Posidoniimonas corsicana: one gene and its partner. The protein of the gene in region 1 binds, or shares a complex with, the protein of each later gene. Links are inferred from orthologs where the notes say so. Each region holds a gene or a part of one and is shown in the gene's direction. Other genes may lie near its edges.

Evidence for each region. The genes of interacting proteins can lie anywhere in the genome.
Region 2: the proteins of accC (region 1) and accD are in contact, whole or in part, in a solved structure (PDB 8UXZ), measured with the Escherichia coli proteins. The link is inferred for Posidoniimonas corsicana from one-to-one orthologs.

The regions. Positions count from the first base shown.
Region 1 is NZ_SIHJ01000001.1:1,415,415-1,420,968, reverse strand. What follows is about bases 1-2,882. They hold accC (acetyl-CoA carboxylase biotin carboxylase subunit), read left to right. Parts: upstream 1-709; coding sequence 710-2,056; downstream 2,057-2,882. Other genes in these bases: KOR34_RS05425 (6-phosphofructokinase), read left to right, coding at 2,169-2,882; accB (acetyl-CoA carboxylase biotin carboxyl carrier protein), read left to right, coding at 155-661. Outside these bases: more of KOR34_RS05425, read left to right, coding at 2,883-3,503; KOR34_RS05420 (inorganic pyrophosphatase), read left to right, coding at 3,567-4,181; KOR34_RS05415 (hypothetical protein), read right to left, coding at 4,203-5,554. UniProt on the Escherichia coli protein: This protein is a component of the acetyl coenzyme A carboxylase complex; first, biotin carboxylase catalyzes the carboxylation of the carrier protein and then the transcarboxylase transfers the carboxyl group to form malonyl-CoA.
Region 2 is NZ_SIHJ01000001.1:3,937,484-3,943,126, forward strand. What follows is about bases 1,534-4,504. They hold accD (acetyl-CoA carboxylase, carboxyltransferase subunit beta), read left to right. Parts: upstream 1,534-2,562; coding sequence 2,563-3,447; downstream 3,448-4,504. Other genes in these bases: rpe (ribulose-phosphate 3-epimerase), read left to right, coding at 1,534-1,865; KOR34_RS15175 (histidine phosphatase family protein), read left to right, coding at 1,889-2,467; rph (ribonuclease PH), read left to right, coding at 3,510-4,241; KOR34_RS15190 (VWA domain-containing protein), read right to left, coding at 4,248-4,504. In the rest of the region: KOR34_RS15160 (SLC13 family permease), read right to left, coding at 1-87; SMC-Scp complex subunit ScpB, read left to right, coding at 195-842; more of rpe, read left to right, coding at 1,155-1,533; more of KOR34_RS15190, read right to left, coding at 4,505-5,643.

The DNA.
Region 1 (5,554 bases):
GGGGTTGCACACTGCGGGCGGCCTAGATTAGGCTTGCGGGATTGGCAAGGGGCCGCGACAGGCGGCCTGGGCGTGTCGGTGTCTCTTGTGGCAGACGGTGCGAACGATGGCATCCAAAGACAAATCTTCCAATTCAGATAGCGCGGAGAGCGATATGGCAAGTGGCGCCGGCAGCGGATCGGGCGACGTGTTTGACGTCCGCAAGGTCCGCAAGCTCGTGGAGCTGATGGACGAGCACGACCTGGCTGAGATCGTGCTGCAGCAGGGAGAGCAGAAGATGAAGCTGCGTCGGGGGCCCGAGCAGGGGACCCTGACCGGCGTGCCCGCCCCTGCCTACATGCCGGCGCCCGCCGCCCCCGCGCCAGCGCCGGCGGCGCCGGGCGGACCGGCCCCCGCCGCCCCGGCGGCCGAGGCGGCGCCCAGCGGCCCGGTCATCAAGAGCCCGATGGTGGGGACGTTCTACGCGTCGCCCAACCCGGAGTCGGGCGCCTTTGTGAAGGTCGGCGATCAGGTCGGCCCAGAGACCATCATCTGCATCGTCGAGGCGATGAAGGTGTTCAACGAGATCCCCGCCGAGTGCTCGGGCAAGATCGCCGCGGTGCTGGTCGAAGACGGCGCCTCGGTCGAGTTTGGGCAGCCGCTGTTCCAGCTCGAAGGCTAGCCCGCCCCGCCGCCACCCGCACCCCTGACGCCACCCTAGCTCTGCCTGATGTACCAACGCATTCTGATCGCAAATCGAGGTGAGATCGCCCTGCGGGTGATCCGGGCCTGCCGGGAACTGGGCATCGGCACCGTGGCCGTCTACAGCGAGGCGGACCGCGGCGCGCACTACCTGGACCTGGCCGACGAGGCCTACTGCATCGGCCCGGCCAAGGCCGCCGACAGCTACCTCAAGATCGCCAGCATCATCAGCGCCGCCGAGGTCGGCAACGTCCAGGCGATCCACCCCGGCTACGGCTTCCTCGCGGAGAACGCGCACTTCAACGAGGTCTGCCGCAGCTGCAAGATCGACTTCATCGGGCCGTCCCCCGAGGCGATGGCCCAGCTCGGCGACAAGAACTCCGCCCGCGATATCGCCCGCTCCGCCGGCGTGCCGGTGGTGCCCGGCAGCGACGGCCTGATCAACAGCGAGGAGGAGGCCCTCAAGTTCGCCCACGAGGTCGGCTTCCCGGTGCTGATCAAGGCGGTGGCCGGCGGCGGCGGCAAGGGCATGCGGGTCGCTTCGAACGACCTAGCCCTCAAGTCCTCGCTGCAGCAGGCCAAGGCCGAGGCCGAAGCCGCCTTCGGCAACGGCGCGGTGTACCTGGAGAAGTACATCCAACACCCGCGGCACGTCGAGGTGCAGGTGCTGGCCGACGGCCACGGCAACGCCGTGCACCTGTGGGAGCGTGATTGCTCGGTGCAGCGGCGTCACCAGAAGCTGATCGAGGAGAGCCCGAGCACGAGCGTCTCGCCCGAGACCCGCGCCGAGATGGGCGAGGCCGCCAAGCGGCTGATCCTGCAGGCGGGCTACCAGAACGCCGCGACCGTCGAGTTCATCGTCGACGGCGACGGCAACTACTACTTCATCGAGGTCAACGCCCGCATCCAGGTAGAGCACCCGGTGACCGAGATGGTGACCGGCATCGACCTGATCAAGTCGCAGATCCAGATCGCTTCGGGCGACCCGCTGCCGTTCTGCCAGGAGGACATCACCAGCACCGGCCACGCGATCGAGTGCCGGATTAACGCCGAGGACCCGGCGCGCAACTTCCAGCCGTCACCGGGCAAGATCGAGCGGCTGATCGTGCCGGGCGGGCTGGGCGTGCGGTTCGACTCGCACGCGCACAGCGGCTACGTGGTCCCGCCGTACTACGACTCGATGATCGGCAAGCTGATCGTCCACCAGCCAAGCCGGCAGGAGGCGATCGCGTGCATGCTGCGGGCGCTCGCCGAGCTGCGGGTCGACGGCATCAAGACGGTCGCCCCGCTGCACCAGGAGATCCTCAGCCACACGGCGTTTGTCGAGGGCCGGATCGACACGACCTTCGTCGAGCGGACCTTCATGGCCGGCTAGGGCCGCCGCCCGCCGCGACCATTAGCGCCCCGCTGGTCCGCCGCTAGAATACCAGCTCCCGTTTCCTCCCCCCGCCTGCCGCCCGCTGCGGCAGCCACCCCAACCGCCTGCTATGTCCGAGAAAATCGAGAACACGCTCAGCCGCCCCGCGCCCCAGGAGCACAGCTTCAAGAAGGCCGCCATCCTCTTCGCCGGCGGTCCCGCTCCGGCCGCCAACGCGGTTATCTCGGCCGCGGCGGTGTCGTTCCTGCGGAACGGCATCGAGGTGGTGGGCGTCAAGCACGGCTACTCCAGCCTGATCAACTTCTCGGCAGACAAGCCGCTGGAGGAGGGCACGGACTACGTGATGATCGATCACCCGATGCTGAGCCGGACACGCAACCGGCAGGGCATCATGATCGGCACCGCCAGAGCGAACCCCGGCAAGCTGGTCTCGAGTCCCGAGCACCTGAAGGACCCCGAGCGGGTGGCGCCGCTTAAGAACGTGTACGAGGGCCTCCGCTCGCTGGGCGTTGACGCATTGGTGTCGATCGGCGGCGACGACACGCTCAAGACCGCCAACAAGTTCAAGCTGTACCAGGACAGCCTCCCGGAAGGCTCGCCGCGGATCCCGGTGGTCCACCTGCCCAAGACCATCGACAACGACTACTGCGGCATCGACTTCACCTTCGGCTACTTCACGGCGGTCGACTTCCTGGCCCACGAGGTGCGCAACCTGCTGGCCGACGCCGAGGCCAACCGGAACTACTTCCTGGTTGAGTCGATGGGCCGCAGCGCGGGCTGGCTGGCGTACGGCGTGGCGATCGCCGGCGAGGCGAGTCTGGTGGTCAGCGTCGAGGACATCCGCGGCAAGTTCCGCTCGAAGGAGGAGTACACCGACTCCAACGGCGAGACCCACTCCCGCGACGTCATGAACATGGACGAGGTGGTCCGCCGCATCGTCGCGACCATGACGACCCGCGAGCGGGAGGGCAAGAAATACGGCGTGATCGTCATCGCCGAGGGCCTGGCGGAGCTGCTCCCCTACAAGTACGTCGAAGGCGTGTCGCGTGACGACCACGGCCACATCAACATCTCGGCGATCAACCTCTACGAGCTGTTCGCGGAGCTGATCGCCGCGGAGTACGAGCGGCAGACCGGCAGCAAGCGGTCCGTGAAGCCCGTGCAGCTAGGCTACGAGGCCCGCTGTGTCGAGCCGCACGCGTTCGACGTGATGCTCGGCAGCCAGTTGGGCGTGGGCGCCTACCGGGCGCTTGTCGAGAACCGCCTGGACGGTGTGATGGTCTCGGTCGAGGGGCAGCTGCAGCTGGTTTACGTTCCGTTCGAGAAGCTGGTCGACCCGGAGACCCTGGTTACCGTGGTCCGCTACATCGAGCCGCACAGCGATTTCCGCAAGCTGACCCGGTTCCTCGAGACCTACGTCAACGAGGAAGACGTCGCCCCGTAGCCCCTCAAGCGGCTGCAGCTGCGTAGGCGAGCATCCTGGTCCCCTTGCCCCATTAGCAATCGCATGTCGTTTCCCGAGCCGTTCTACCGCTGGCGTCCCCACCCCTGGCACGGGCTCGAGGCGGGCCCAAGCCCCCCCGAGCTGGTTCAGGCTTACATCGAGCTGACGCCGTTCGACCGGGTCAAGTATGAGCTGGACAAGCAGACCGGCTACCTGCGCGTCGACCGGCCGAACCGCACGTCGGCGTTCTCGCCGACGCTGTACGGGTTCATCCCACGCACGTTCTGCGGCAAGCGGGTGAAGGGGCTGATGCCGGGCGCCAAGGCCGGCGACGGCGACCCGTTGGACATCTGCGTCATTAGCGAGCGGCCGATCACCAACCCCGAGATCATCCTCAAGGCGAGGGTGGTGGGCGGGCTGCCGATGCTCGACAACGACGAGGCCGACGACAAGATCATCGGCGTCTTGGCCAATGACGCGATGTGGGGCGAGGTGCAAGAGGTGGAGGACCTGCCGAAGGTGCTGGTTGACCGCCTGCGGCACTACTTCAGCATCTACAAGTCGCTCACGCCGGAAGAGGCCGCCAAGGTCCGGATCGACCACGTCTACGGGCGGGAGCACGCGCTGGAGGTGATCAACGCCGCGATGGCCGACTACCTCGAAGAGTTCGGCGAGTAGTCGGACGACGACGCAGCGACTCTAGAAGCCGATCTGCACCTGCGCCCGCACCAGCAGGCCGTCGTCGCCCGGCAGGAAGTCGGCGGGCCCGCTGCGCACCGGCGAGCGGACGATGTCCGCCACGTCGAGCGTCAGCTTGTTGACGCGGTCGTTATCGCCGTTGCCCCAATACCAATTGATTGCCCCGGACCGCTCGAAGCCGTCCCCAAACAGCCCCGAGACCTGGGACAGCCGCGCGTTGATGTCCAGCCGTTTGGGGATCAGGAAGCAGCCCACCTCGGCGTGGTAGCCGTAGTCGTACAGCTGCTGGACATCGAGCGGGCCGGTCGCGGTGAAGTCCTGCAGCGACCGGATGAAGTACTCGCCGGTAAAGCTCCACCCCCGCCACTTCAGGCCGGCGTCGAACGAGGCGACCATCGTCTCGACGCCCAGCACCCGCTCGCCCGGCGCCAGGGCGCCGGTCTCGTTCAGCAGGGTGCCGTCGCTCAATCGCAGAAAACTGTCGTCGCCGATGGCGAAGCCCGCGTCTTCTCGATCGCGCGACTTGCTGAACGCGAAGCTGCCGCCGACCCGCACGACCGGCGAGCAGTGGTAGGCGTAGTCGACGTCGCCCGGGCCGAACGGGCCCAGGGGGTCGAAGTAGACCGAGCAGGCCGCGGACAGGGCGTCGTCGATTGCGAACGCCGGGTGGGATGATGTGCGTAGCCCGTTGGTGAGCGACCACTCGTAGTGGCACGCGTCTCCGATGTCGCCCCACAGCCAGACCCCGTCGCTGAACGCTGGCCGGAAGTACTCCGTGGCCAACGAACGGTCGACCATCCTCATGAACCGGGAGGATAGCAGCCACTGCCGCACGGCCGCCACCTTCCACCGACCAACCGCGATCTCCACCCCCTCGGCGCACTCGTAGGCGAAGAAGTAGACCAGTTGGTCGACCTGCGAGGCGCCGTCGGAGTCGCCGTCGAAGATCAGGTAGTACCGGAGCTCGGGCAGCACCGCGGTCCCCGAGATATTCAGCCGCAGACGCTCCGCGTCAAACTCGCTCCGGTTGCGGACGTCGCGGGTGACGCCCGCCGCGTCGGTCCAGGTCGATTGATCGCGCGCGAAGCCGGTGTAGCGTAGCTGCAGCCGGCCGCCGATGTACATCGCGTACGGGCGTTCGTCGAGGTCCGTCGACCGGATGTAAACGCCCTTGTCGAACTGGGCGCCGATCTCGAACAGGGGCTCCCCGGACGCGTCTTGTTCCAACGCAACCCAGGGCCGTTCGACCTTGTCGCACTCCTCGCAGGCTACGGCTGGCGCCTCTTCCTCTACTGGCGGAAGCGGCAGCACGGCAGGGTCGGGCGGCGTAGCATTGATGGTTGCGCCAGCCA
Region 2 (5,643 bases), 2.5 Mb from region 1 along the record:
GCAGGCGGCCATAGTGGTGATAGTCCACAGGTGCGAGGTCTCGAACAGCCCTAGGATCCGCCGGGCCTGGCGTCGTGTTTGTGGCATCATAATCGCCCATGCTAGCACTACACGATCTTGCCGCTAAGGAGGAAAGTCGCCTAACATCCGAGCCGCTCGGAAGTAGGCGCCGACGCACGAGATAGAGGAGTTCCGTGTCCCCAACCCCACAAACCGAAGCGCCGTCGCCGCTGTCGCTTCAGCGTCTGACCGCGGCGTTCGCGCAGATGCTCGGCGGCGCCTCCGATGCGCCGGACGAGGCGCCCGCGCCGCCGCCCAGCGCGGTCAGCCCGAAGGGCATCATCGAGGCGATCCTGTTTGTCGGCGCGGAGAACGGCCGGCCGCGCACCGCCGAGGAACTCGCGTCCGAGATGCGCGACGTCACGCCCGAGGAGGTCCGCACGGCGGTCGCCGAGCTGAACAACGAGTACCAGCGTGACGCCGCGCCGTACGAGATCGCCGACCGCGCGGAGGGCTTCCGCCTGCAACTGCGCGAGGACCTGCAGCGTGTGCGGGACAAGTTCTACGGGCGGGTGAAGGAGGTCCGGCTCTCGCCCAAGGCGCTGGAGGTGCTGTCGGTGGTGGCGTACCGACAGCCAACCACCGCCGCCGCGGTGGACAAACTGCGGGGCGTGTCGAGCGGGCCGCTGTTGTCGCAACTTGTGCGTCGGGGCCTGCTGCGACGCGAGCTGGCCGGGGAACCGGGCGGGCAGGGTCGGTACTTCACCACCGACAGGTTCCTGCAGTTCTTCCGGCTGGACAGCCTGGAGCAGCTGCCCCGCGCCGCCGAGCTGGACGACTAGCCGCCAGCCACCCATCCACCGCAACGCGAGCACTCAAAACAACTTAGGCCGAGCCCTCCGCCCTTCGCACCCGGCGGATGCGGGTTTGGCGCCAGTGGCGGGGCTTGATGCCCGGGGCGGTTCTTGGCACAAAGGGATGACCCAGGCCGCGACTCGCGGCCCTTTTTTTCGACCCGCGAGAACGCCCCAGCCGGCCCACCGGCGCCCCAACACGACCCTTCTTCGCGCCGCACAGGGGCGCAGCGTGCCGGAGACGGCTTGCCCGCACGCCGCCGCGACCGACCGCCCCCTCGCCCGCCCGCTCTCCAGGTCATGCCCAACTTTCGCAACAGAGAATCCGTCCGCGCCTCGCTGGGCAGCCGCTCGCCGGTGCTGATGCCGTCGCTGCTGGCGTGCGACTTCGCCAACCTCCAGCAGGAAATCCGGGACATCGAGGCCACCGGCGTCCACGGGCTGCACCTGGACGTGATGGACGGGCACTTCGTGCCGAACCTGTCGTTCGGGCTGCCGGTGATCGAGGCCATCCGCGCGGTGACAGACCTGCCGCTGGACGTGCACCTGATGATCGACAACCCGGCGGAGTACGCGGCCCGCTACCGGGACGCCGGCGCCGACTGCATTACGGTCCACGCCGAGGTGCTCGACGACCCGCGGCCGCTGCTCGATGAAATCCGCGAGTCCGGCGCCATGGCCGGCCTGTCGCTGAACCCGCCCACGCCGCTCGAGACGATCCTCCCCGCCCTGCCCCACTGCGACCTGGTGCTCGTGATGAGCGTGATGCCCGGATTCGGCGGGCAGGAGTTCGACCCGGTCGCCCTCGAGAAGCTGAGCCGCCTGCGCGACGACCCAGCCTGCGACGCGTTGCTCGAGGTCGACGGCGGTGTGAACCCGTCGACCATCGCCGACTGCGTGCGGGCGGGGGCCGACCTGCTGGTCGCGGGCACGGCGGTGTTTGGAGCGGACGACTACCAGCAACGCGTTGATTCGCTCAACCAGCTGGCCCGCTCGGGCCGCGACGGCTGAGCCGCCTCCTCAGGAAACCATGAATGCTCCGCATTCTGCTAATCACCCCCGGCGCCACCGAGTACGACCAGCAGGGCCGTGTCCAGGGCAACCTTGATATCCCGCTGTCGGCGGACGGGCGCGAGCAGGTGGCGAAGGTCATCGAACAGCTCGAGGGGTTCGAGCCCGAGGCGATCTACTCCAGCCCCTGCGAGTCCTGCGAGCAGACCGCCAAGCAGGTCGGCGCCGCGCTGGACGTGCGGCCCAAGACGCTGGACAAGCTGGCAAACCTGGACCACGGGCTGTGGCAGGGGATGCTGATCGAGGACGTCAAGACGAAGCAGCCCAAGGTGTTCCGCCAGTGGCGCGAGCAGCCGGAGACTGTCTGCCCGCCGCAGGGCGAGACCGTGCTGGCGGCCAAGAACCGCGTCTCGGAGGTTCTCCGGAAGGTGCTGAAGAAGCACAAGTCGCACGACTCGGTGGTGGTGGTCGCCCCCGAACCACTCGCCAGCGTGGTCCGCCACGTGCTGCGGCACGACGAGCTGACCGACTTCTGGGGCCGGCGGCCCGGCCAGGCAGGCTGGGAGGTGCTGGAGCCGATGGTCCCCCTGAAGGATGCGTAAATCCGCCCCCAGGCGGTCGGCCCCAGGGTCCCCCCGGTGGCATGGTGGCGCCCCGCGGGGATTGGTATGATAGGGGCCTGTCGGGCCTCAAGCCCATGTCCGCGATAGCACGTATTCGGCAGTCGATGCAACGGTCCCCCTCCATGGCGACAGGCGAAACCAACCCAAACGGCCCGCGAGAAAAGCGCGGCGTCCCCAGCGGGTTGTGGATTCGCTGCGGCGATTGCGGCGAGACCATCTTCCGCAAGACTGCCACGGAGCAGATGAATGTCTGCCCGATGTGCGGCCACCACATGTACCTCAGCGCGGCCGACCGCGTCCGGCACATGCTGGACGAGGGCACGTTTGAGGAGTGGGACGCCAACCTTATGCCCACCGACCCGCTGGGCTTCGCCGACAAGAAGCCCTACGCACAGCGGATTGTCGCCGAGCAGAAGCGGACCGGCCTCCGCGACGCGGCGCTCACCGGCGCCGGCATGATCCGCGCCCGCCGCGTGGCCTTCGGGGTCACCGACTCGGCGTTCATCATGGGCAGCATGGGCTCGGTGGTGGGCGAGCGGCTGACGCGGCTCGTTGAGCGGGCCACCGATCAGAACCTGCCCCTGATCATCACCAGCGGCTCGGGCGGAGGGGCCCGGATGCACGAAGGCATCCTGTCGCTGATGCAGATGGCCAAGGTCTCCGCCGCGTTGGCGAGGTACGACCAGGCGGGCGGGCTGTTCATCAGCGTGCTCACCAACCCCACCATGGGCGGCGTCGCCGCCAGCTTCGCATCGCTGGGCGACCTGATCTTCGCCGAGCCGAAGGCGCTGATCGGCTTCGCAGGGCCCCGCACCATCAAGGCGACGCTCCGCACCGAGCTGCCCGAAGGTTTCCAGACCAGCGAGTTCTTGCTGGAACACGGCTACATCGACCGCATCGTCCGCCGCGCGGACATGAAGAGCGAGATTGCCCGCGCGATCGACTACTGCGGCAAGTAGCGGCCGCACGCTTCCGGACGCCGCGGTTCCCTTCGACCGCCGCCACGGCTATGCTGCCCGGCATGAGCCAACGCATCGACGGTCGCCCGGACGACCAACTCCGACCCATCAAGATCGAACGCGGCTTCGCGTCCAACGCGCCCGGCAGCGTGATGATCCACGCCGGGCAGACCATGGTGCTGTGCACCGCCAGCGTCGCGGCCGACGTGCCGCCGTGGCTGGCCGGCCGCGGCAAGGGCTGGGTCACCGCCGAGTACAACATGCTGCCCGGCAGCACCTCACCCCGCAAACCCCGCGACCGCGCCAAAGTCGACGGTCGCACCACCGAGATCCAGCGTCTGATCGGGCGCAGCCTGCGGGCGGTGGTCGACCTCGAGGCGCTCGGCGAACGCTCGATCACCGTCGACTGCGACGTGATCCGCGCAGACGGCGGCACCCGCACCGCGAGCATCACCGGCGCGTTCGTCGCGTTGGTGGACGCGGTCCGGTCGATCGATATCGATCCGCCAGACCCGTCACGCGTGTTTCGCGATAGCGTCGCGGCCGTGAGCGTTGGGTTGGTAGACCGGCGTGTCCGACTGGACCTCAACTACCACGAGGACGCCGCGGCCGAGGTCGATATGAACGTCGTGATGACTGGCGGCGACCGCTTCGTCGAGGTGCAGGGGACCGGTGAAGAGGCTACCTTCTCCGCCACGGAACTGCAGCAGCTGGTGGCCGCCGCGACCGCGGGGGTAGCCCGTCTGACCGAGTTGCAGCGAGAGTCGCTTGGGCCCCATTGGCCCGGCGCCTAGCCCGGCTCAGTTGTTCCCGCCGGCGTCGTCATCGCCGCCAACGTTCACGCCACGCCGACCCAGCAGCAGAGCGGCCGCGTCGCCGTCGTCGTCGCCGTCGTCATTGCCGTCGTCGGCGTCCTGCGAGGCGCCAGCGAAGGTGAACGTGCTGACGTCCGAGATCGACGTGATCGACGGCGCCGGGCGGACGATCACGTAGCGGCGGTCCGCGGTAGCCACGGCGTTGACCGTTAGCTGGGTTCCGTCAGGCAGGACGGTGATCTGCGGCTGGAAGCCGACCGCTCCCCCTCCGCCACCGGCCAACTGCCGGCGCCGGATCCGCTGCAGGTCATCCGGACGCAGAGCGGTCACGCCCGGGTCAGACATCGAGCCGAGCTGCTGAGCAAGAACCGCCCGTCCGACCGCCTCCTGACGATTGATCGCGTTGACCAACTGCTGCTCGTCAACACGCTCGGCGCGACGCCCGTCGGCCAGCTCGAACTTCACCGCCGAGTCGCCCTTGCCGAGCTCCACCTGGCCACGCTGGTGCTTCTCATTGGGGGCGCCGTAGTTGGTGTACACGTCGACCGTCACGACGCCGGCAGTCACGTCACCCCAGACCCGACGGACGACCGCCTGGTAGGCGCCGTTGAAGCCGCGCGGGCAGAGGTAGGTCTCGGAGAAGCCCTTCTGGCCGGGGCCGTCACTGGTGGCGAAGGTGTCGCCCAGCATCACGCCGCCGCCGGGGGTGCGGGGGTTGCTGCTCGAGCAGACCGAGCCGTCCGGCTCCTCGACCAGCAGGTCGACGTCGGCGTCGCCGGTCCACGTGACGCGGATCACGCAGTCACGCTGCATGGCGGCGACCAGGTCGTCGTTGTAGGCGTCGTGCTCGCTGATGCGTCCATCGACCTCAAGCTGCCGGAGCGTTGCGGCCGCTAGGCGGCGGGCCTCGTCCTCGATGCCCTGCTGGTCGCTCGGCCAGGCGCGGCTGAGGATGCCCACCGTGGCCCAGCGGAGGCCGTCGAGGTCGCCGGTGCGTTCGGCGGACTTCATCCCGAGCAGGTAGGCCTCTTTCAGCGTCGGGTCGAGCTTGACCGCCTGCTGCAGAACCTGGATCGCCCGGCTATCGAGCTCAAGCTTGGTCAGGTAGTGAGAGATCAGGATCAGCTCGTCCGCGGAGCTGCTGAAGTCGACGGCGGACATAATGGCCCGCTCGACGTCGTGCGGCGAATTGCCCGCAACCTGCATGGCGATGCCGAGCGCCTCGTACATCCAGGGCTGGGGCTGGCCGTGCCGCAACGCGTTCTGGATGAGAGCAACCACACCGGCGTGGTCTCCGCGCTTCATCAGCTGACGCGATGTCTCACGCACCGCTGCGGGGTCAACCTCACCGGCCTCAAAGTAGTCCGCCCAGAACTGATCG